DNA from 4 places in the Marinobacter sp. RI1 genome. Region 1 is predicted to be linked to each of the others. Evidence: predicted binding sites of a transcription regulator. Region 1 holds the regulator's gene; each other region holds the start of a gene.

Region 1 (5,662 bases):
AAAAATCGCATTGCTGGAATTGATCCGGAATATGAACCTTGCGCCGGAGCAGATTGCCTACATGGGCGACGACCTGCCCGACCTACCCGCGCTGCGTTTTGCCGGCCTTGGCATCACGGTACCCAACGGCTACTGGCTGGTTCAGCAACACGCCGACTACTGTACCCGCAGCCCCGGTGGACAGGGCGCTGTGCGCGAGGCCTGCGATCTCCTGCTCTGGGCGCAAGGGCACCTGGACAACACTCTTGCCCCCTATCTGGACGAGCCAGCATGATCACCGAGCGGCTTTTCGGCGATCGTGGCAAACGGCGGATTACAGCCCTGGCCCTTGCCGCCACCGTAACAGCAACCGTTTTTCTGCTGTGGCAAAGTGACGAGCCTGTCAGTTCGCGGAATGCCGCCAGCGAACTACGGGGGCCCGCAGAGCCCGACGGCTTTGTGATCGGCGGCCAATACCGCGCCTGGGATGAGCAAGGGAACCTCCAGATTGATCTCAAAAGCCCCAGAATTGAGCAGTTTGAAGCAACCGGCACGGCTCATCTGGATACGCCGATAGCCCGGCTTTTCAGTGAGGGCAGCCCCGACCCTTGGCTCATTGAGTCCAATGAAGGTAGCCTTCAGCAGAACAATGAAAAGCTGGAACTTACGGGGAACGTCCAATTGACCCGACAGTCCGAAGGCCGCGAAGCCGTTCTGGAGACCGAGGCACTGACCCTGGACAACAGCAACGGCACCGTCTACACCGACCAGCCGGTGACCATCACCGAGCCTTTCGGCGTCACCCGCTCCACCGGTATGAAAGCCTGGATCAACGAACGCATTCTCGAACTCAACTCCCGGGTAGAGGGACAATATGAAACCGTCAGGTAAACGATCTTTCTGCCGGCCAGCGATTCTGGCCATGGCATTGCTGGCCGGCCCGGCATCGGCATTCAACCTGGATTCCGATATCCCCATAAAGGTCAGTGCAGATTCGGCCCGTCTGGATGAAAGCGCCGGAACGGCCGTTTACACCGGCGCTGTCGAACTGATTCAGGGCGAAACCCGGCTGGACGCGGATCGGGTGGTACTTTACCGCAACCAACAGGGTGTCAGCCGGATTGAAGCCGCCGGCAACCCCGCCCATTACCGGCAACCCGGCCAGGAAGGCGAAGGCACGACCGATGCCAAGGCCCTGAACATCACCTGGTCTGGCGATGAAAACCTGGTTATTTTTGAACGCCAGGCCGTTATTGAACAAGACGGCAACGTATTCCGGGGCGACGTCATCCACTACGACACCGTTCGCCGCGTTGTTACTGCGGAAGGCGGCACGCCATCCGACGGCGGCTCCGGCCGGGTGGAAATGGTGATTCAGCCTCGTAATTCAGCTCAATCCAGTGACGGGAAAGGTTCGGATGGCAGTTCTCAGGGCCAGTAATCTGGCAAAAAGCTACAAGCAGAAAAAAGTGGTGCTGGACGTTTCTCTGGAAATTCGCTCCGGCGAGATTGTCGGCCTGCTCGGCCCCAACGGCGCCGGCAAGACCACCTGCTTCTACATGATCGTGGGCCTGGTGCCTGCGGATCACGGCCGGATCACCATCGACACCCAGGACATCACCCCGCTGCCAATGCATGGGCGCGCCCGCAAGGGCATCGGTTACCTGCCCCAGGAGGCCTCCGTGTTTCGCAAACTGACCGTGCGGGACAACATCATGGCCATCCTCGAAACCCGCAAAGGCATGAGTCGGGCGGAACGGGAGGCCAAGCTGGAAGAGTTGCTGGAAGAGTTTCATATTACTCACATCCGTGACAGCGTGGGTATGGCGCTATCCGGCGGCGAACGCCGCAGGGTTGAAATCGCCCGGGCGCTGGCCATGGAGCCTGCGTTTATCCTGCTGGACGAACCCTTCGCGGGCGTAGACCCTATCTCCGTCAGTGACATCAAGCACATTATCCGGCACCTGCGGGATAAAGGTATTGGCGTGTTGATTACCGACCATAACGTTCGGGAAACCCTCGACATCTGCGAGAATGCCTACATCGTTTCCGGCGGCCACATCATCGCCTCCGGCAATGCCGAAGCCATTCTGGCAAACCAGCAGGTGAAAGAAGTGTATCTGGGTGATGAGTTCCGGCTCTGACCTGATAAAACAGGGTTTATCCGAGGTCTGATTGTTTTGATGATCTGTAGCAAGTAAACTCGGCAAAAAACTTGCTTATACTGTTCACAGACAATGGCAAGTAACCAGCGTACAACATTTTTTTCGGCCTGTGCGCCGGCAAAGCAACAACCGGGATGCCCATGAGTTATGGATCTTGAGCCATGGTTATGAAAGCCTCATTACAGCTTAAGCTGGGCCAGAGTCTGACCATGACGCCCCAGCTGCAGCAGGCCATACGCCTGCTACAGCTTTCTACCCTCGATCTCCAGCAGGAAATCCAGCAGGCGCTGGAGTCCAACCCCATGCTGGAAACCTCAGAGGACGATGAGCACCCTGAAGGCGACGAGCGCGAAGAGCACGAGCACAGTGAAGCTTCCAGCTCTGAGGCCAACCAGGACGACAGCCACCAGGACGCGAGCCCGGACTGGGACGAAACCGAGAACGGCCCGGACTGGTCGTCCGAGAACGATATTCCGGACAACATTCCCGATGATCTGCCAGTGGATACCGCCTGGGACGACATCTACCAGTCTGCCCCGGCTCCGGCCAGCAAAGGCGAAGACGAGCACGAATCGGATTTCGAAACCCGGAACTCGCCTACCGAAACCCTGCAGGATCACCTCGAGTGGCAGCTGAACCTGACGCCTCTGAGCGAGCGGGATCAGGCCATTGCCCACGCGCTGCTGGATGCTGTGGATGAGCGCGGCTACCTGACGTCTGACATTGAGGACATTCACGCAGGCCTGCTGGACGAAACCGAAGAAGACCCGTTGGAACTGGACGAAGTGGAAGCGGTACTCCACCGCCTGCAACACTTCGACCCGCCCGGCGTGTTCGCTCGGGATCTCCAGGAATGCCTGCTGATTCAGCTCAACCAGCTGCCACCGGATACCCCCTGGCTGCGCCAGGCGAGACTGGTGGTTACCCAGTTCCTGCATCTGCTTGGCAACCGGGACTACGCACAGCTGTTGCGCCGCAGCCGGCTCAAGGAAGACCAGCTGAAACAGGTACTGGCCCTGATCACCAGCCTGAACCCTCGCCCTGGCGATGTCGTGGACCGGGCCGAACCGGATTACGTTATCCCGGACGTTATCGTACGCAAACACGAAGGCCGCTGGCGGGTTGAACTCAACCCGGAAATCGCTCCGCGTATCCGGGTGAATGCCAGCTACGCTTCACTGATCCGCCGGGCTGACAGCAGTGCCGATAACACCTACCTGCGCGACCAGCTGCAAGAAGCGAAATGGTTTATCAAGAGCCTGCAAAGCCGGAATGAAACCCTGCTGAAAGTGGCCACCCGCATCGTTGAACACCAGCAAGGGTTCCTGGATCAGGGCGAAGAAGCCATGAAGCCTCTGATCCTGTCTGACATTGCCCAGGCGGTGGAAATGCACGAGTCCACGATTTCCCGGGTTACCACCCAGAAGTACATGCACACGCCCCGCGGTATTTTTGAGCTGAAGTACTTTTTCTCCAGCCACGTCAGCACCGCCGAGGGCGGCGAATGCTCGTCTACAGCCATCCGGGCGATGATCAAGAAGCTGATTGCCGAGGAAACCCCGAAAAAGCCATTGAGCGATAGCAAAATTGCAGCCATGCTAGGGGAACAGGGAATCAACGTGGCGCGGCGTACCGTGGCCAAATACCGGGAGGCCATGCATATTCCTCCCTCGAACGAACGAAAACGCCTGGTTTAAACTTTCGCCGGTGCAAGATGCACTGGCACGCAAGCCGGCAAGCACGCCGGCAGTATGACAACAGGAGACGCCTATGCAACTCAACATTTCAGGCCATCACGTAGAACTAACTCCCGCTCTGAAGGATTACGTCAACACCAAGTTCGAGAAGCTGGAGCGTCACTTCGACCACATCAGTAACTGCCAGGTCACCCTGGAGGTCGAGAAGGTGCGCCAGATGGCGGAAGCCACGCTGCACGTGATTGGTGGTGAGATTCACGCAAAGGCAGAAAATGAGGACATGTACGCCGCAATCGACGCTCTGGTCGACAAGCTGGACCGTCAGATCCTCAAGCACAAGGAAAAGAACGTAGACCGGATGCACGGTAACGGCGGTCGCTGAAGCGCGAACCTTACCGGGTGTTTCATGAAACGAGCTGCGGCGGGGCTAACCGGCCGCAGCCTTTTTTTTACGGACATGCAGTCGATCCATGAGCGAGCCATCCCTGACCATCGACAATATTCTTGCCCCTGAACTGACCCTCTGTAAGGTGCCGGCCTCAAGCAAGAAACGTGTGCTGGAGTTCATCGCTGAACGGATTCACTTTCAGGATGAAATCCTCAGCGACACCCAGATCTTCAACAATCTGGTCTCCCGCGAACGGCTGGGCAGCACCGGTATCGGTGAGGGTATTGCCATCCCCCACTGCCGACTGGAAGGCCTGGACCGCGTCATCGGCGTGCTGATGACTCTGGAGGAGCCGGTAGACTTTGATGCTATCGATAACCAGCCGGTAGATCTGGTGTTTGCCCTGATCGTCCCCAAAGAAGCCACCAGTGAACACCTGGAGTTACTGAGCCAGCTGGCGGAGCGCTTCAATGACAGTACTTTCTGCGCCCGGCTGCGCCAGAGTGAAGATCCCGCGACCCTTTACCAGCGTATGGCGGAGAGTAATCACTGAGATCAGCCTGACATCTGGACAGGCTGCCAGGCAGATTGAAGGAGAAACAGTCCCATGAAGCTGATTATCGTCAGTGGCCGATCCGGTTCCGGCAAGAGTACGGCCCTGCATGTGCTGGAAGACCTGGGATTCTACTGCATCGACAACCTGCCCATTGGCTTGCTGTTCCCGCTGACCCGAGAGGCGGCCACCCAGGAAGCGCCCGGCCGGCTGAAAAAAATGGCCGTCAGTATTGATGCCCGTAACCTGTCCGCCGAGCTGGCCAATTTTGAAACCATTTACCAGCAACTGAAGCAGACCGGTGTCGAGGTTGAAATCATATTCCTGGATGCCGACGAACAGTCACTGCTGCAACGCTTTCACGCAACCCGCCGCAAGCATCCGCTAAGCGATGACAAGACGTCTCTGCGGGAGGCAATCACCAACGAAAAGCAATTACTGGAACCCCTGTCAAAGCTGGCCGATCTTTATGTCAACACGACCGGGCTCTCCATGTACGAGCTACGCGACATGATCAAGCAGCGCGTGGCCGGCCGCAAGGATCAGGAACTGGCACTGCTGTTCCAGTCCTTTGGCTTCAAGCACGGCGTGCCGGTGGATTCAGACTACGTCTTCGACGTACGCTGCCTGCCCAATCCATACTGGGACACCAGCCTGCGCAAGCACACCGGCGTTGATCAGCCGGTCATCGAATTTCTGGAACGGGAACCGCTGACACGTCAGATGGTGGATGACGTCACGGGCTTCCTGAATACCTGGCTGCCCTCGTTTGCCGACAGCAATCGTAGTTACATGACCATTTCCATCGGTTGCACCGGTGGCCAGCACCGCTCTGTTTATGTGTGTGAGCAGCTCGGGCGCTATTTCCGCGATAATTACC
Region 2 (5,662 bases), 480 kb from region 1:
TGGTTGTTGGTGAGCGGAGTACCTGTGGGAGCATCGCCGTAGGCTACCTCCAGCGGCTGCCCACCACTGTGGATGATTCGCAAAACATCGGGGGTTGAGGGGTCTTCGTCATCATCGACAACCGAGGCCGAGATCGCATTGTCGCTGGTGTCGTTAATGGCTTCCGCCACATCTTCCAGGGAGGATACATTTTCCAGATTCAGCGGGATCGGTGCAGATCCGTCTATCCGGATTTCAAGCCGGAAATTGGTGGCGCTGCTCACATCGCTATCGGTCAAACCGGTCAGGGAAGCTGCGGTTCTGGCAGTGGCCGTTACTCCCGGCGCAGCATTAATGGCAATGGCAGCATCACTTGCAGAAGCCGTGGCATCAATCTGCGGTACCGTGTAATCACTGGTGCCGTCGGAGTAGCCGAAGGTAAAGCCGGAACCTTGAAGATCTGCAAGCGCGATCGGATCAAAATCCCGGATGCGACGCTCAAGCACAGTCTCTCGGGAATCCAGATTCAGATCGGTCTGGAGATTCGTTGTGCGACGGGGCGCCAGGTTGTCGGTTTCAATCTGAAGGTCACCACGGATGCCAGACAGGTTGCCATCATCATCAGCGGTATAACCCTGCACCCTCATATTCTGGTTATTAACAACATAGCCTTCTTTATCAATCCCGAACTGGCCAGCCCGGGAGTAACGGATTTCACCGCCATTATTCAGAATAAAGAAGCCATCACCACTGATAGCCATATCCAGGCCGTTATCGGTAAAGCTGATATTGCCCTGACCGAATGACTGCTTTACGTCCTGCACCCGCACGCCATCGCCAATCGGATTGGTACCGGCACTCAGGAAACCACTGGCGTACAAATCACCGAACTGTACCTTGCTGCTTTTGAAGCCGACGGTACTGGCGTTGGCGATGTTGTTACCGGTGACATCCAGATCCACCGAAGCGGCGCGCAGACCACTCAAACCTGTGTTAAATGCCATGACTTATACCTCCTGGTCTGACACCGGATCAGTTGATTTGTTTGACTTCAGACAGCGGAATGGAGCCCATTCCGGCCAGATTCAGAGTAATGGAACCACCCTGCCCCAACGACACACTGTCGACATTGGCGCTCACCATGGTCGCCAACTGCTCCGATCCGGAGGGATAGGAGCCCTGCGCCACAATCGAGTAGGGGCCGGGCGGCAAAGGATTGCCGTTGCCGTCCTGCCCATCCCACTGGAACGACACCACACCAGCCTGGCTGCTGCCCATATCAATCTGGCGAACTAACTCACCGCTTTGATTCATGACCGACAGTCGCAGCCCACCCGTGGAAGCCGGCACCTGAATGGTGCCAGTTATCTCGCCTTCGCTACCCAGAATGCCCACACTGGAGGGTGCCAGAACGGTTTTGCCTACCATCGCCGAGGCCTGCAAGGCCTGGCTGGACCGGAACTGACCAACCACATCGTCGACACTGCCCGACAGATTCTGCATTTCTTCCAGTGAACTGAACTGGGCCAACTGGGCGATAAAATCGCCGTTGTCCTGCGGCTCCAGTGGGTTCTGATTCTTGAGCTGCGCCAGCATCAGCTCCATAAACGCGTCTTTACCCAGCTCGTTGCCACCAGGGGTCTTGCCCTCCTGGTTCAGTTGGTACTGGCTCAGCACGTCTGAGGCGGCTGCGGAATTCACTGCACTCATGGCTTAATCCTCACTTGTTACTGCTGACCCAGTGTCAGAATTCGCTGCATCATGGATTTGGCGGTGTTCATGACATCCACATTCATCTGAAAACTGCGGGACGACGACATCATGTCCGCCATTTCCTCAACCACGTTCACGTTGGGGTAATAAACGTACCCTTCCTCGTTCGCGGCAGGGTGATTCGGCTCATAGCGCATCTGCAGTTCTGCATCGCTCTCGACAATCCCCTCAACGCGAACACCTGCCCCGGCCCCCTCTTCGGAACCCATACCAAATCCCTGCTGATCAGGGTTCAGCATGGCCTGCTGAATAGCGGCAAACACCGGTTTGCGGGCACGGTACGTTGTATCCGTGCTCGAACTGGCGGTTTCTGCGTTGGCAATGTTAGACGCGGTGGTGTTGAGCCGCAGTGACTGTGCGGTCATGCCGGAACCGGCGATGTCGAAAATGTTACCCAGTGACATGACAATCTCCTTAAATCTCGTACGGACTGCGGCTTATTCGCCCTTCAGCGCCTTGGTCAGGCCGGAAAACCGACTACTCAGGAACTGGAAGCTGGCCTGGTAATCCATGGCGTTGCGCATGAAACGGGTCTGCTCGGCCTGCGCATCCACGGTATTGCCATCAATTGATGGCTGGTGCGGGGTACGGTACAGCAGCTCGCCGTCAGCGCCAGGGCTGGAGGTGTCCATATGGCCACTGTGGGTCGTGGTCATACCAAAGCCCGTCATGGAATCCTGCGCCTTCTGCATCATCGCCTGGAAATCCACGTCGCGGGCTTTGTAGCCCGGGGTGTCGGCATTTGCCAGGTTGTTCGCCAGCACTTCGGCCCGCTTGACCCGCGCCTGCAGCGCGTGCTCATGAATACCAAGCGCTTTGTCGAATGTAATAGCCATTACTGCCTCCAGATCTTTGCACCGACCAGGCTGAACCTGTGAACTTGCCGGTTTTGCGTTCTGAAGTGATTAAAGCAAGCAGAGTGCCAGAATTGAAAAAGCCCGCTGTAATGCGGGCTTCGAAGAGGGCTGTCTAATAAATGAGCGGCAAATTCCGGTTAAACGCAACGAGGGCGGCAACGGGTTTCCCCAGGCGGAGTTGCCGCTGATCGAGGCTCAGACTTGCCAAGGGGAAGTGCGCCCTGGCGCGGCCCACCTTGAGACATACTCTTTGGTATCGGGCCGGGGCACCGATGGTTTCTCACTGGCAACGGTACCGGTATAGAGGAAACCGACAATGGACTCGCCCGGCAGCAGCCCAAGACCGTCATGCAGCGACGAATGATAAGCCACAGGCCCGGTTCGCCACATGGCGCCGTAGCCGGCATCATTCAGCGCCAGGGAGATAAAACTCATACCAGCCGCTGCCGACATTACCTGCTCCACCTCCGGCACCTTCGGATGATGACGGGGCGACGCAATACCGACAATAATCATGGGTGCACGAGCCGGAGCATTCCGGGCCTTCTCACGCTCCTTATCAGAAGCCTCCGGCGGGCAGCATTCAGCAAACAGGTCGCCCAGAGCTGCCAGGCCTTCCCCCTCTACCACGAGATAACGCCAGGGCCTCAACAACGCATGATCCGGGGCCCGGGCCGCGCACCGGAAGGCCTGATCAACCACTGACACCGGTGGTGCCGGTGCCTGCAAACGGGGCTCCGAAGCACGATCCAGAATAAAACGGGTTATCGAACTCATACAGTCTCGCTGTTGATTGGTTGCATGATTTTCGGTTGGGCCGGAAGCGGCCCCGATGAATTGTGAGTTCTACGTAATGCTGTTAATCTTTAGTCGTAGTTCAAACCAACAATTATAAAGAACCGGCAACACACAATGAGCGACCAGCGGGCATTTCGCAACTTTGCAGAATTCTACCCGGACCACCTGGATGATCACAGCGGCGCTGACTGCCTCCGCTTTCATTTTATTGAGTGCAAGCTTGCTCTGAGTGTTGTCTTATGGGCTGTTTATCGCCTTATGGGAGACTGGGGAATGTTTCGCGACATACTTATCGGAAGGATCCGGTTCTGAAAATGATGAGCGCACCCGCTGAATTACGCAGCGTAACCGGCAATACCGGCAAGCTGGGGCAAGGCGACATCTACGACCACACGGTGGCGATTCCACCGATGCCCGATTACAACGGTCGGATACTGGCCTACACCGCCACTGCCGCCATTATTGTCACGGGTGTCCTTCAGGGTGTGTTTCCCCAATTGCTTCTCTGGATGGTGGCTGGCGCTCTGATCTGGCCTCATCTCGCGCACGTGCTTACACGGCGAACCTTCCTGCGACGTTCAGCCCGGATTCGGCAAAAAATGCTGTTCCTCGACTGCATAATCGGAGGCAGCTTTATTGGCTTGATCGGATTGATCGCCATTCCGTCGGTATCGGTTGTCCTGATGCTGATGTTCAGCTGTCTGATCGTGGGCGGCGTCAGGCAATGGTTGTTCGGTACAGCGCTCATGTCTGCCGCCATGGCCGCCACAGTGGCGGCAACCGGCACCGCCGCCGATCTGGAAGCCCCCCTGCTCACCAGCATCGTCGCCATCTTGGCCACAGGCACGTACATCTGCGTCACCGCCTATTACTCACACCAGCAGGCCCGGGCCCTGCTGCTGGCAAAGACCCAGATTCAGAACCAGCGGGAACAGTCCATCGCCCTGTCCCACAAGCTCTCGAAATACCTGTCGCCTCAGGTCTGGCAGTCCATCTTTACCGGGGAACGGGATGTTCGGCTTGAAACCCAGCGCAAGAAACTGGCAGTGTTCTTCTCAGACATAAAAGGCTTTACTGAACTGTCGGAGGAGATGGAACCGGAAGCCCTTACCGAGCTTCTGAATCACTACTTCAACGAGATGTCTGAGGTGGCCCTAAAATACGGCGGCACCATCGACAAGTTTGTTGGCGATTCCATCATGGTGTTCTTTGGCGACCCGACCAGCCGAGGACCGCGCGAGGACGCATTTGCCTGCGTGTCTATGGCCATCGAAATGCGCAAGCACATGAAGATCATGCGTCAAAAGTGGCGAAGCCAGGGCATCAAGACGCCCCTGGAAATCCGCATGGGCATCAGTACCGGCTACACCACGGTTGGTAACTTCGGCGCCGAAAACAGGATGGATTACACCATTATCGGCAAGGAAGTGAACCTCGCCAGCCGACTGGAGTCCCTGGCGGAACCAGGCGAGATTCTGGTGTCGTATGAGACCTTCTCGCTGATCAAAGACCGCATTATGTGCCGGGACAAGGGCGAGATTACCGTAAAAGGCTTTGGCAAGCCGGTGCCCATCTACGAGGTGGTGGATTTCCGGCGCGACATGGGGCCTCACCGTAGCTTCCTGGAACACGAACACAGCGGCTTTGCCATGTACCTGGATTCCGATAAGGTCACCGAACGGGAGCGCAAAGCCATACTCAGCGCCCTTGAAGACGCAGCCGACCGACTGCGTCAGGAAGACGATACCGAATAGCCGAGCCTGCTACTGCCTAACCAGCCGCGGCCCCGGACCATCTTCAGCGCATGTGCTGCGCCAGGGGTTGATATCCAGGCCACCACGCCGGGTGTAACGGGCGCACACCATCAAGGATTCCGGCTGACACTTCGACATCAAGTCAGTAAAGATGGTTTCAACGCAATGTTCGTGAAAATCCTGTTTCTGACGGAAGCTCACGACATAGCGCAGCAACCCTGCCCGATCAATCTTCCTCCCGGAATAGCGAATCAGTACCGTGGCCCAGTCGGGTTGGCCGGTCACTGGACAGTTGCTTTTCAGAAGATGTGAACACAAGCCTTCACTGACCACCGGCTCGCTGGTTGTCAGCGACTCAGGCGCATAGTCGTAGGCCACCTGCTCTAGCGTTTCATCATCGATCAACTCGTATCCTTCGGGCCGGCCGATTGCAGGCGCTGAGTCATCCACACTCAGAAGCGTCACATCCACCGCCGCACCACAGGCACTCGAAAGATCCTG
Region 3 (5,662 bases), 1.6 Mb from region 1:
GGCGACCTTGAGGCCCTGCTTGAACGACAAAAAGCCGTTGAAGAGAAAGTCAAAAACAGCGGCAGGCTGAATCGTTTCTCTACCGATATCAAGCTGATGTTCTCGCTGATTCGCGATTACTGGTACGGCCACTACCGGGCCATACCCTGGAAGTCCATCGCTGCGGTAGCCGGAGCGTTGCTGTACGTGCTGAATCCGCTGGACCTGATTCCGGATCTGATCTTCGGCTTCGGCCTGGTTGATGATGCCGGTGTGGTTGCCTTGTGCCTTAAACTGGTCGAATCCGATCTGCACCGCTACGCTGCATGGAAGGAGCTTCACTCATCATAGGATGAGGGACCAACCGGGCATTGATTAATAATCAACCAGGGAGTATTCTCCCGCCCCCTTAATCGTCACCTGCACAGTTCTGGAGTTACTGTGGATTTCGCCACCCTTATCGGCCTCGTCGGCGCCATTCTTCTGATTTCTTCGGCCATTATACTGGGCGCATCGCCAGGCATGTTCATCAATCCGCCATCCCTGCTGATTGTGATTGGCGGTACCTTGCTGGTAGTACTGGCCAAGTTCAGTCTTGCCCAGTTTTTTGATGCCTTCAAGGTGGCAGCCCGAGCGTTCAAATTCAAACTGCCCGAAACTCAGGCCAGCATCGAAGAACTGGTGGAGATTGCCAGCATCGCTCGAAAAGAGGGCGTTCTTGGTATCGAAGGGAGGGAGGTCAGTAGTCCATTCCTGGGCCAGGGTATTCAGATGCTGGTGGACGGACAGGACGGCAACACCATCAAGCAGCTCCTCAACAAGGAACGCCTGATGACACTGGAACACAACCGGTCGGGCGCAAAAGTGTTCACCGCCATGGCAGATGTGGCTCCGGCCATGGGTATGATTGGCACGCTGATTGGCCTGGTGCAGATGCTGTCCAACATGGAAGATCCCAAGTCCATCGGGCCGGCCATGGCCGTAGCCCTGCTGACCACGCTCTACGGCGCCATGATCGCCACAATGATCGCTACCCCCATTGCCGACAAGCTGTCCCTGCGCATGACGGAGGAGGCCCGCATGCAATCGCTCTATATTGATGCCCTCGTCGCCATCCAGGAAGGCACCAACCCGCGCATTATCGAGCAGATGCTGTCCAGCTATCTTTCGCCCAAAGAGCGGGCCAGAAACGGCGATGCGGAAACGGCAGGCGGTTAAACATGGATGATTTGCCAGAAGAGGAAAAGCCCGGGATTCCTGCGTGGGTTGTCACATTTGCCGACCTGATGTCGCTGCTGATGTGCTTTTTCGTATTGCTCCTGTCGTTTTCGGAAATTGACGCCCAGAAGTTCAAACAGATCGCCGGTGAACTCTCCAAGGCCTTCGGGGTGCAGCGGGAAGTGCCTGCGCTTGAGATCCCTCAGGGAACCAGCCCGATCTTCGACAAGTTTTCGCCGGCGCCGCCAGAGCCCACTGTGGTCAATGAAGTCAAACAGACCACCACCGACGTACAGCCCGAAATCCAGACTCTGAAAAGCCCCGAAGAGAAAGCCATTGAGGAATCCATCCAGGAACAGATGGACGCCAACATGGCCCGGATTCTTGAAGTGCTGGAACCGGCGATTCTGGATGGCCGGATCAACGTCTCGGAAGATCAGCGCCGCATCATCATTCGCATTGAGGAGAAGGGCTCGTTTGCCTCAGGTTCAGCCCAACTGACCTGGGAATTCGAAGGCCTGCTTCTGGATATGGCGGAGGTTCTGGCCGACATGCCCGGCGACCTCGCCATTGAAGGCCATACCGATAACGTGCCCATCCGCACCGAACGTTTCTACAGTAACTGGGACCTGTCCGCAGCCCGTGCCGCCGCAGTGGCTAATGTTCTGCTGGCTCGGGAGCAGGTGACTCCGGACCGCATCCGGGTGACCGGTCTGGCCGACACCGAACCACGGGTACCCAACACCTCGCCGGAAAACCGAGCCAAGAACCGGCGGGTTGAAATCGTTATCGATCTGTCAGAGCCCATGGAAGAGCAGGAACTGCGCCTTCGCGAGCTGATTCGTTCCGAAAGCGAGTCGCAAGAAGCCATTATTGGCATTGAGCCCGGTCGGGATACGCCCAGCGAGATTACCTGGTAGTAAAACCTTGCCTCGCGCCCTATCCAGATTGGTGCACAAGCCCTTGATGCGCACGCCTCTGGTGCACTTTGACGCAGATAAATACCTCCCTCGGCGCCCTCAGGTTCTCCAACCCCCCTGCAGTACTTGATATGCATTGTTTTGGAACAGCACTTGCTTAAGTCGCACCCCAACAATGCACAACGGCTCATCAGAAGCCGCGTAATCAAAACACTCAGGAGAAAAACCCGTGGATATCACGAGTGCCGTACACACCCTGACCGAGAGCGCCAACACGCTCTTCATTCTGATTGGCGCCATTATGGTGCTGGCCATGCACGCCGGCTTTGCGTTCCTGGAAGTGGGCACTGTTCGCCATAAAAATCAGGTAAATGCCCTGGTTAAAATCATGACCGACTTCGGCATATCCGCAGTCGCCTATTTTTTCATCGGCTACTACATCGCCTATGGCGGGCACTTTCTCAATGGCGCCGCCGAACTCACCTCCGCCAACGGCTATGAACTGGTCAAATTTTTCTTCCTGATGACCTTCGCCGCGGCCATTCCGGCGATCGTTTCCGGCGGTATCGCAGAGCGTGCCCGCTTCTACCCCATGCTGATTGCCTCGGGCCTGATCGTGGCCTTGGTCTATCCTTTCTTTGAGGGCCTGATCTGGAACGGGAACTTTGGTTTCCAGGCCTGGCTGGAGAACCAGTTTGGTGCGTCCTTCCATGATTTCGCCGGCTCCGTTGTGGTGCATGCTGTCGGTGGCTGGATTGCTCTCGCTGCGGTGCTGCTGCTCGGCGCCCGCACCGGTCGCTATCGCAACGGTCGGGTCGTGGCCTTTGCCCCTTCCAACATTCCGTTTCTCGCCCTCGGCGCCTGGATTCTGACCGTGGGCTGGTTCGGCTTTAACGTCATGTCGGCCCAGACTCTGGACGGCATCAGTGGCCTGGTCGCGGTCAACAGCCTGATGGCCATGGTGGGGGGTATTCTGGTTTCCATGCTGCTCGGCCGCAAAGACCCTGGCTTCATTCACAACGGTCCGCTGGCCGGACTGGTGGCGGTGTGCGCCGGCTCAGACCTGATGCACCCCGTCGGCGCCCTGATTACCGGGGGCGTGGCCGGCGCCATCTTTGTCTACCTGTTCGAGTGGGCACAGGCGAAAATCGAGCGGCTGGATGATGTTCTGGGTGTCTGGCCCTTGCATGGCGTATGCGGTGTCTGGGGCGCCATTGCCTGCGGTATCTTCGGCCAGGAAGCGCTCGGGGGCCTGGGTGGCGTCAGCCTGATGTCGCAGATTATTGGCTCGGTGGCCGGTGTGATCGTGGCCTTTGCCGGCGGGCTCATCGTTTACGGTGCCATCAAAACCATTAGCGGCCTGAGACTGACAGAGGAAGAAGAGTTCAACGGTGCCGACCTCAGCATTCACCGTATCGGTGCCAATGCCGTTGAGTGAGTTTCCGGGCCTTATTGTGCCTGGTAACCGGTAAGCTCCATGTAACCCACGCCGGAATGGCTTCCGGTGACGGAAACCGGGCTCTCCCAATACGGATAGAGCCCGGAATTCCGGTAATCCCCTGCCGGCGCGGAGACCTCAAGGTTCACGTCGAAAGCCGGAAGGGTTATCTGCCAACGGCGCGGATAACCGGCTGGCTGGCCCACAGAGGTCAGCCCGATCTGTTCCGGCCCCAGCGCCACCGGCTCGCCCGTGGCTGGAATCCAGGTACCCGAGCGGAATGCCTGTTGTGTTTCCCGCAACTGGAACAGCATCAGCTTGTCCCCCGAATCCAGATGCAGGGCAAACCAGTCCCAGCCCTGCTGTCCGGCTTTGAGAAACTGGCTGCTCCACTCCCGGTCGAACCACCCAGTGCCCGCCACCCTCAACGTGTCACCCTCAAGGGTAACCGTTCCCTCAATTTTCAGATCTACCAGGCTGAAGTACATGGAGCCTTCGCCACTGGCGGATTTGGCGCTGAAACCGTCGTCACCATGAGCCACAGGATCACCTTGCGGCTGCAACAACAGATCGTAGGACCAGTGTTCTGTAGCGACCGACAGCCGCCAGCCAACGTGTCCGCTCGCTGGCCTCAGGTGCCAGTGATCCAGCCAGACTGAAAAGGGTTGGGCGGTGGCCCCGGCATGCCCGACGTCACCCCTGGCCAGCTTTTCGGCAAAGCGGTGCTGACCGCTGTAGCTCACCGCTGCGTGAGCCATCCAGGCAGCCTCCAGAGGCCAAAGTGCCGGCTTCGGCGGTTCGGATTCAACGGACCTCGGGGTCAAGGCCTGCCGGAACTGCGTCCATTGCAGACCCAGCGGCCCGCCGTTTTCGGTTTCCAGATTCGCGGTGAGATACCACCATTCAATGCGGTGCTGGGGATGAGGGCCGAAATCGGCGGGGAAGGACAGCCGGTCTCCGGGCCCGGGCTGCAGGAACTGAATCTCATGCTCAGATTCCGCCACACCGGCAAGGCCTGCGAATCCGCTCGGCTCTTCTGCTCGATCACAGGCGGTGAGTAGCAGCGCCAGAAGTACGATAACGAAACGATTCATCGTTCCCCTCCCTGCAGCCCGTGTGCGGACTCCGGCGCCGAGGCCGGGCGACGCAGCTGCAGGCGCATCAGCAAGGCAATGCTGAGGCCGATGATCAGAGCCAACACGGCCAGCTCGATCCAGAACCCCGGGTACACCGCCATCGGCAGTGACCAGCCAAAAGCCAGCGGATTGATGCGCTGGACCAGAATCCAGGTGAGCCACACGCCAAGTGGCAGTGCACAAACCAATACCGCAAAAATCAGAGCCAGGGAGACCCGGGTGAGCTGAGTCGCGGCCTGGCGTTGGGGCATACCCCAGACGATCAGCAGGCGAAAATACCAGGCGCGGGTAGAGAGAAAGACCCACACCATCAGCAACAACGCGGCGGCGGCCAGAATCAGCGTGAGGGTAGTCATGGCCCGGGTCAGCAAGAAGGTCTGATCAAAAACATCAGTGGCCAGGGTCCGGATGGCCTGGTTATCCCTCACCGTCAGCTGAGGGGTATGCCAAAGCCGGGCCAGTTGCGCCTCAACCACTTTGATCTCTTCGATGCCCGCGCTTATCGACAGGCTTCGAAAGCGGGCTTCAAAGTCCTCGGGCAAGAGACTCGCCGGCACCAGCACCTCACCGGAGGGCCGCCCGTAATCCGGATAAACGGCCAGCACCGGAGCCTGTAACCGACGGGCGCCAAGCCTGACAATGAGACGGTCGCCTACTGCAAGCTGTTGCCTTCTGGCCAACTGCTCATTGACCATTAGCCCCTCACCCCGCGCCAACGCCTGCCAGGGCGTTTCTGTTTGCGCCAGCAGGCGCCAGTTTTGCACCAGGTGACTGACCGGCCCGAGCGCAAACACATCGACAGGCACCGGCTCCCTGCCTGATGCTGCCTGCACGTTGGCCCGCCCACGAATCACCTGATGCCACAATTCCGGGCTCACCAGCTCCGGCTTTGCCGCCAGCCAGCTTACGGCAGCGGTGATATCCGCCCCTTGCGGTACTTCAATGTAGTAATCCGCTTCCAGCCGTTGCCC
Region 4 (5,662 bases), 1.7 Mb from region 1:
TAACCCGCATGTCTGAGAAGTACTTTCCAGAGCTGTGCGAAGCTAATGGTGACCCCCGCGCCAACTTCTTTTTCGGTGATGGCATCCAGTGGATGCGTGATATCGAGCCGAACAGCATTGATGTGCTGATTATCGACAGTACCGACCCGGTGGGTCCTGCGGAAGGCCTGTTCGCGCTGGATTTCTATCGCGATGCCATGTTGGCCCTGAGGGAGGGCGGTATCATCGTTCAGCAGAGCGAATCCCCCCTGCTGCACACCAATACCATCATCAAGGACATTCACGATGATATGCATAAAGCCGGTTTTGGCCATGTGCAGACATTGCCATTCCCCCAGCCGGTATATCCCACGGGCTGGTGGAGCTGCACCATGGGCAGTAAGGAAAACCCGCTGAAGTATTTCCGCGAGGAAGATGCCAGCAACCGCCCCTTTGTCACCCGTTACTACAATGCCGGGGTGCACCACGGTGCCTTGGCCATGCCGCAGTTTATGGTGGATGCGCTGGAAGATGAGGTTCGCCCGGAAGAGGGTTGAATCAGAGCTTAAAGAAAAAGGGCGCCACAAGGGCGCCCTTTTTTATTCCGGTAGGTAGCGGTGTTACTGCTTGCCGCTGACAAACTCCGGATAGGCTTCCATACCGCATTCGGAGAGGTCGACACCTTCGTACTCTTCCTCTTCGGTCACACGGATGCCCATGACAGCCTTCAGGATACCCCAGACGACCAGGCTGGCTACGAATACCCAGATGAAGATGGTCAGGGCGCCGATGATCTGGCCGCTGAAGCTGACATCGCCGTTGGTAACCGGTACCAGCAGCAGGCCCAGCAGACCACAGACACCGTGGGCAGAGATGGCGCCGACCGGGTCGTCGATGCGCAGCTTGTCCAGAGTGACGATGCTCAGTACCACCAGGATGCCGCCCAGGGCGCCCCAGATAGTGGCTGTCAGCGCGCTCGGGGTGGATGGCTCGGCGGTGATTACCACCAGACCGGCGATCGCACCGTTCAGCAGCATGGTCAGGTCAGCCTTGCCAAACATCAGGCGAGCGGTGATCAGGGCGGCAATAGCGCCACCGGCAGCGGCTGCGTTGGTGTTCAGGAACACCATGGCCACGGAGTTGGCACTGGCGACGTCGCCGAGTTTCAGTACAGAACCACCGTTGAAACCGAACCAGCCCATCCACAGGATGAAGGTACCCAGAGCGGCCAGCGGCATGTTGGCGCCCGGGAAGGCACGGATTTCACCGTTGGGGCCGTATTTGCCTTTACGCGGGCCAAGCAGCAATACACCAGCCAGGGCCGCAGCGGCACCTGCCATGTGTACGATGCCGGAGCCGGCGAAGTCACTGAAGCCAAGATCACCGAGGTTGTACATACCGAACACATCGGCGCCACCCCAGGTCCACGCGCCTTCCAGCGGGTAGATAAAGCCAGTCATGAAGACCGCGAATACCAGGAACGCCCACAGCTTCATGCGCTCGGCAACCGCGCCGGACACGATGGACATGGCGGTGGCCACGAACACGACCTGGAAGAAGAAGTCAGAGGCCGCTGAGTAGATGGAGCCGCCGGTGAAGCCGTCTTCACGGGTGGCGAAGTCACCCAGTACGCCGTCCACGTCCACATCGGCGATGCCGGAGAGGAAGACGTTACCGCCGTACATGATGGCGTAACCGCACACCAGGTACATGGTGCAGGCCACGGCAAAGAGCGCGACGTTCTTGGTCAGGATTTCGGTGGTGTTTTTAGCACGCACCAGGCCGGACTCGAGCATGGCAAAGCCTGCGGCCATCCACATGACTAATGCGCCACACACGAGAAAATAAAAGGTATCTATTGCATACTGCAGGTGAAAGAGATTGCTTTCCATAGGAAGCCCTCCGCACAAGGCTCTTCAGGTTATAAGTTTTTTGCGTTGGCTAGGTGTCAGTTCTGGATCAGACCGCTTCTTCGCCGGTTTCGCCTGTCCGGATCCGGATAGCCTGTTCCAGTTCAGTCACGAATATTTTGCCGTCGCCGATCTTGCCGGTATTGGCTGCCTTGGTGATGGCTTCGATGACCTGGTCCAGCAGGTTGTCGCCAATGGCGATCTCCACTTTGACCTTGGGCAGGAAATCCACCACGTATTCCGCGCCACGATAGAGCTCTGTGTGGCCTTTCTGCCGACCGAAGCCTTTGACTTCAGTGACGGTTACGCCTTGTACGCCAATCTCGGATAGTGCCTCACGGACATCATCCAATTTGAAAGGCTTGATGATCGCTGTCACAAGTTTCATTGCTTTCTCCTTGGTAAAGCCGTCCCAACAGTGAGGGCCCGTCGGCCGGTTGTTGAGTTCGGGATGCTGCCACCTCGCACATCAATTGTGCGGATTGCGTACGAGGGCTTTAGCATCGGGTATGCCAACGCAAAAAATAGCTTTTAAAACAAACTCTTAATTATTGTCTGTGCCGAAATGGCGCAGCTTGATGCACTGTTTTGGTGCATTGCGCCTGCGATTGTCTCAAAACAGCGCAGTCGAGCCATCGGCCGCGGCCATTATAATGCCGACCGGGTACAGTATGGCAGGGGGTAGGGTGTGATACACTCCCGCAAACACCCCGGCGACACGGAAAATAGTCTGATATCGCCGAAAAACCGATACGAGAGGTGATTGATGAAAGGGCCCCAGGAAATTTTTTCTCAGTTGCAGGGTCAGTTTGGCCAGTTTGTTCCCGATATGGCTCGGGCAGCACGGGAAGATTTTGAAACCCAGGCCCGGGCCACGGTGATGTCGGTTCTGTCCCGGCTGGAGCTGGTGACCCGGGAAGAATTTGATGCCCAGCAGGCGGTCCTGATGAAAACCCGTGAAAAGGTTGAGGCCCTGGAAAAACGTGTTGCCGAACTGGAGCAACGCCAGAGTTCCTGATGGTTTGCCCGGGCGGCAGGGTCGCTGCCCGCAACGACTGATTGTTCTGTGCCATGGAAGGTTGTCATGCTCGCTATTGTCCATTCGCGCGCCAGCATTGGCGTGTCTGCTCCCCCGGTTACCGTTGAGGTGCACCTGTCTGGTGGCCTGCCGGCATTATCCATCGTCGGGCTGCCGGAAACCGGAGTGAGGGAAAGCAAGGATCGGGTTCGCAGTGCACTGCTGAATGCCGGTTTCGAATTCCCCGCCCGTAGAATCACCATCAATCTCGCGCCTGCTGACCTGCCCAAAGAAGGTGGCCGTTTTGATTTGCCCATTGCCCTGGGCATCCTGGCAGCCTCCGGCCAGATTCCCCCCGAAAGCCTCGAAAGCCACGAGTTTCTCGGAGAGCTGTCCCTGGATGGTGCGCTTCGGCCCCTCAAGGGGATATTGCCCGCGGTACTGGCGGCTCGCGAAGCAGGCCGTTCGCTGTTGCTACCTCAGGACAACGCCGAGGAAGCTGCCCTTGCCAGCCGTGATGATGTGCTTGCCGCCAGCCATCTGCTGACAGTATGTGAGCATCTGGCGGGCCGTGCCAGACTGGTTCCTGTTCCTCGATCTGAAACGCCGGGAGACGGTGCCGCAGCGGTGTCTGTGGCCGATCTCTCAGAGGTGCGAGGCCAGCAAGTGCCCCGTCGGGCGCTGGAGGTGGCCGCAGCTGGCGGTCACAATCTGCTGTTTTTCGGCCCTCCCGGAACCGGTAAAAGTATGCTGGCGAGCCGGTTACCGGGCATTCTGCCAGGTTTGCCAGATGAGGCAGCCATGGAGGTGGCCAGCGTGCATTCCGTTGCGGGCCAGCCGCTAAAGCCAGGTGGCTGGCGTCAGCCACCATTCAGGGCGCCTCATCACACGGCGTCTGCAGTGGCGCTGGTGGGCGGTGGCAGCAGTCCTCGCCCGGGCGAGATCTCTCTGGCGCACCGGGGGGTGTTGTTTCTGGATGAACTGCCGGAGTTTGAACGGCGGGTCCTGGAAGTGCTGCGGGAACCTATGGAAACAGGCGAAATCTCCATCAGCCGGGCGGCGCGGCAGGTCACCTTCCCAGCGCGATTTCAGGTCGTGGCCGCCATGAACCCATGCCCATGTGGTTACAGTGGTCACCCCAATATCGAGTGCCAGTGCACGCCGGCACAGGTGATGCGTTATCGGGCAAAGATCTCGGGGCCGTTGCTGGATCGGTTCGATCTGCATGTGGAAGTTCCGGTGCAGTCCGGAGAGGTCTTGCTCGGTTCCGGGGTGTCCGGTGAGAGTAGCGCCAGTGTCAGGGCCAGGGTTCTGGCTGCCAGGGCCCGGCAGGAGGCTCGTGGGATGCTCAACTCGGCCCTCTCGGGAGCGTTGCTGGATCAGGCTTGCCGGCTGGATGCCGCCAGTGAGCGGTTGTTGACCCGGGCCATGGAGCGACTGGGGTTGTCGGCCCGGGCGCTCCATCGAATATTACGACTGGCCCGCACCCTGGCGGATCTGGAGGGTGCTGAACACCTGAGCCAGTCACACCTGATGGAGGCGCTGGGTTACCGTCAACTCGACCGTCAGGCTGGCCAGGGGTCGGTTGTCTCCGCCTGAAGCTGCTGACTCTGGTAAACTGTGTGCCAGGTTTATTCCATGAGATCCGCTTTGAAGCTTGAGGACACAGAATGACTGACCAGAACGAGACTCAGGATACGAATCCGGTCACCACACGCCGCGGTGTTCGCAGCTTTGTACTGCGCCAGGGGCGGATGACCGAAGGTCAGAAGAAGGCCTTCGATCGCAACTGGGCCAAGTACGGACTGAGCCGTGACAATGGCATGATCGACCCCCGTGAGGTGTTTGGCCGCGATAACATGCTCAACCTGGAGATCGGTTTCGGGATGGGCAAATCCCTTGCCGATATGGCCGAAGCTGCACCCGAGCAGGATTTTATCGGCGTGGAAGTGCACCTGCCTGGCGTCGGCGCCTTGTTGAAAGAAGTGGAATCGCGTGGTCTTGAGAATGTGCGGGTATACAGCATTGATGCCAATGATGTGATTGACCTGTGTCTGCCGGATGCCTGTCTGGATCGGGTGATGGTGTTCTTTCCGGACCCGTGGCACAAGAAAAAGCATCACAAGCGCCGCTTGATCCAGCCGGAATTTGTACAGCGCATCCGCCATAAACTCCGGGTGGGCGGTATTCTGCACCTGGCCACTGACTGGGAGAACTACGCTGAGCATATGCTGGAAGTGATGAGTGCGTCAGAAGGCTTTGCCAATACCCAGGAGCAAGGTGGTTATTCGCCCAAGCCTGATGACCGCCCGATCACCAAGTTCGAGAAGCGTGGCGAAAGTCTTGGCCACGGAGTATGGGATTTGTTGTTTTATCGCACCAACTGAGTTCAGTGGGAGTGAGTCAGGGGCCTGCGGCGGGAAGCACGGATGACCACGAGGCCCGCCATGCCAAGTATCAGGCCGGTGAATTTCACCAGCGCCAGAATGGTGGCGGTCAGGCTCAGGGAGTCTGAAGGCGGATTGAAGTTATTAAGCAGAACAATGTTTTCCGCTACATCGCTGATGCCTGCGATGACAAAAAGGGCGCGCACCCAGCGGGCGACCATCCGTTCCCGGATACCCGGTCTGTCCCGGGTGAAGTGGCGGGTTAATTGAAGCAGCGCGGCCAGATAGACCACGATGAACACAAAGTCGAGCCACAGTGATAGCCGTGCCATGGCGAGATTGCCGTCACGCCAGCTGCGCAGAATGGC

The links. Region 1 encodes sigma-54, which starts transcription at its own class of promoters, with help from an activator protein. Its sites were predicted from a motif close to ANTGGCATNNANNTTGCTNT; they were not measured.
Region 2: flgB (flagellar basal body rod protein FlgB) is a predicted target of sigma-54. The motif match lies at 2,660-2,679, and genes of this name have one in related genera.
Region 3: ACAM27_RS01235 (ammonium transporter) is a predicted target of sigma-54. The motif match lies at 2,258-2,277, and genes of this name have one in related genera.
Region 4: glnK (P-II family nitrogen regulator) is a predicted target of sigma-54. The motif match lies at 2,387-2,406, and genes of this name have one in related genera.

What each region holds. Positions count from the first base shown of each region.
Region 1 is NZ_AP031605.1:1,817,032-1,822,693, reverse strand. Features, by position in the region: gene ACAM27_RS08215 (HAD family hydrolase) at 1-274, shown strand, start outside; gene lptC (LPS export ABC transporter periplasmic protein LptC) at 271-870, shown strand; gene lptA (lipopolysaccharide transport periplasmic protein LptA) at 854-1,420, shown strand; gene lptB (LPS export ABC transporter ATP-binding protein) at 1,398-2,123, shown strand; gene ACAM27_RS08195 (RNA polymerase factor sigma-54) at 2,312-3,841, shown strand; gene hpf (ribosome hibernation promoting factor) at 3,915-4,223, shown strand; gene ptsN (PTS IIA-like nitrogen regulatory protein PtsN) at 4,312-4,782, shown strand; gene rapZ (RNase adapter RapZ) at 4,837-5,662, shown strand, end outside.
Region 2 is NZ_AP031605.1:2,298,669-2,304,330, reverse strand. Features, by position in the region: gene ACAM27_RS10330 (flagellar hook protein FlgE) at 1-983, opposite strand, end outside; gene ACAM27_RS10325 (flagellar hook assembly protein FlgD) at 1,012-1,689, opposite strand; gene flgC (flagellar basal body rod protein FlgC) at 1,707-2,156, opposite strand; gene flgB (flagellar basal body rod protein FlgB) at 2,190-2,588, opposite strand; gene ACAM27_RS10310 (nitroreductase) at 2,805-3,386, opposite strand; gene ACAM27_RS10305 (adenylate/guanylate cyclase domain-containing protein) at 3,722-5,161, shown strand; gene queF (NADPH-dependent 7-cyano-7-deazaguanine reductase QueF) at 5,171-5,662, opposite strand, start outside.
Region 3 is NZ_AP031605.1:265,986-271,647, forward strand. Features, by position in the region: gene ACAM27_RS01220 (YkvA family protein) at 1-330, shown strand, start outside; gene pomA (flagellar motor protein PomA) at 421-1,197, shown strand; gene ACAM27_RS01230 (flagellar motor protein MotB) at 1,200-2,117, shown strand; gene ACAM27_RS01235 (ammonium transporter) at 2,347-3,555, shown strand; gene ACAM27_RS01240 (lipocalin-like domain-containing protein) at 3,567-4,649, opposite strand; gene ACAM27_RS01245 (FtsX-like permease family protein) at 4,646-5,662, opposite strand, start outside.
Region 4 is NZ_AP031605.1:87,496-93,157, reverse strand. Features, by position in the region: gene speE (polyamine aminopropyltransferase) at 1-536, shown strand, start outside; gene ACAM27_RS00440 (ammonium transporter) at 600-1,871, opposite strand; gene glnK (P-II family nitrogen regulator) at 1,939-2,277, opposite strand; gene ACAM27_RS00430 (accessory factor UbiK family protein) at 2,656-2,907, shown strand; gene ACAM27_RS00425 (YifB family Mg chelatase-like AAA ATPase) at 2,974-4,506, shown strand; gene trmB (tRNA (guanosine(46)-N7)-methyltransferase TrmB) at 4,578-5,294, shown strand; gene ACAM27_RS00415 (hypothetical protein) at 5,297-5,662, opposite strand, start outside.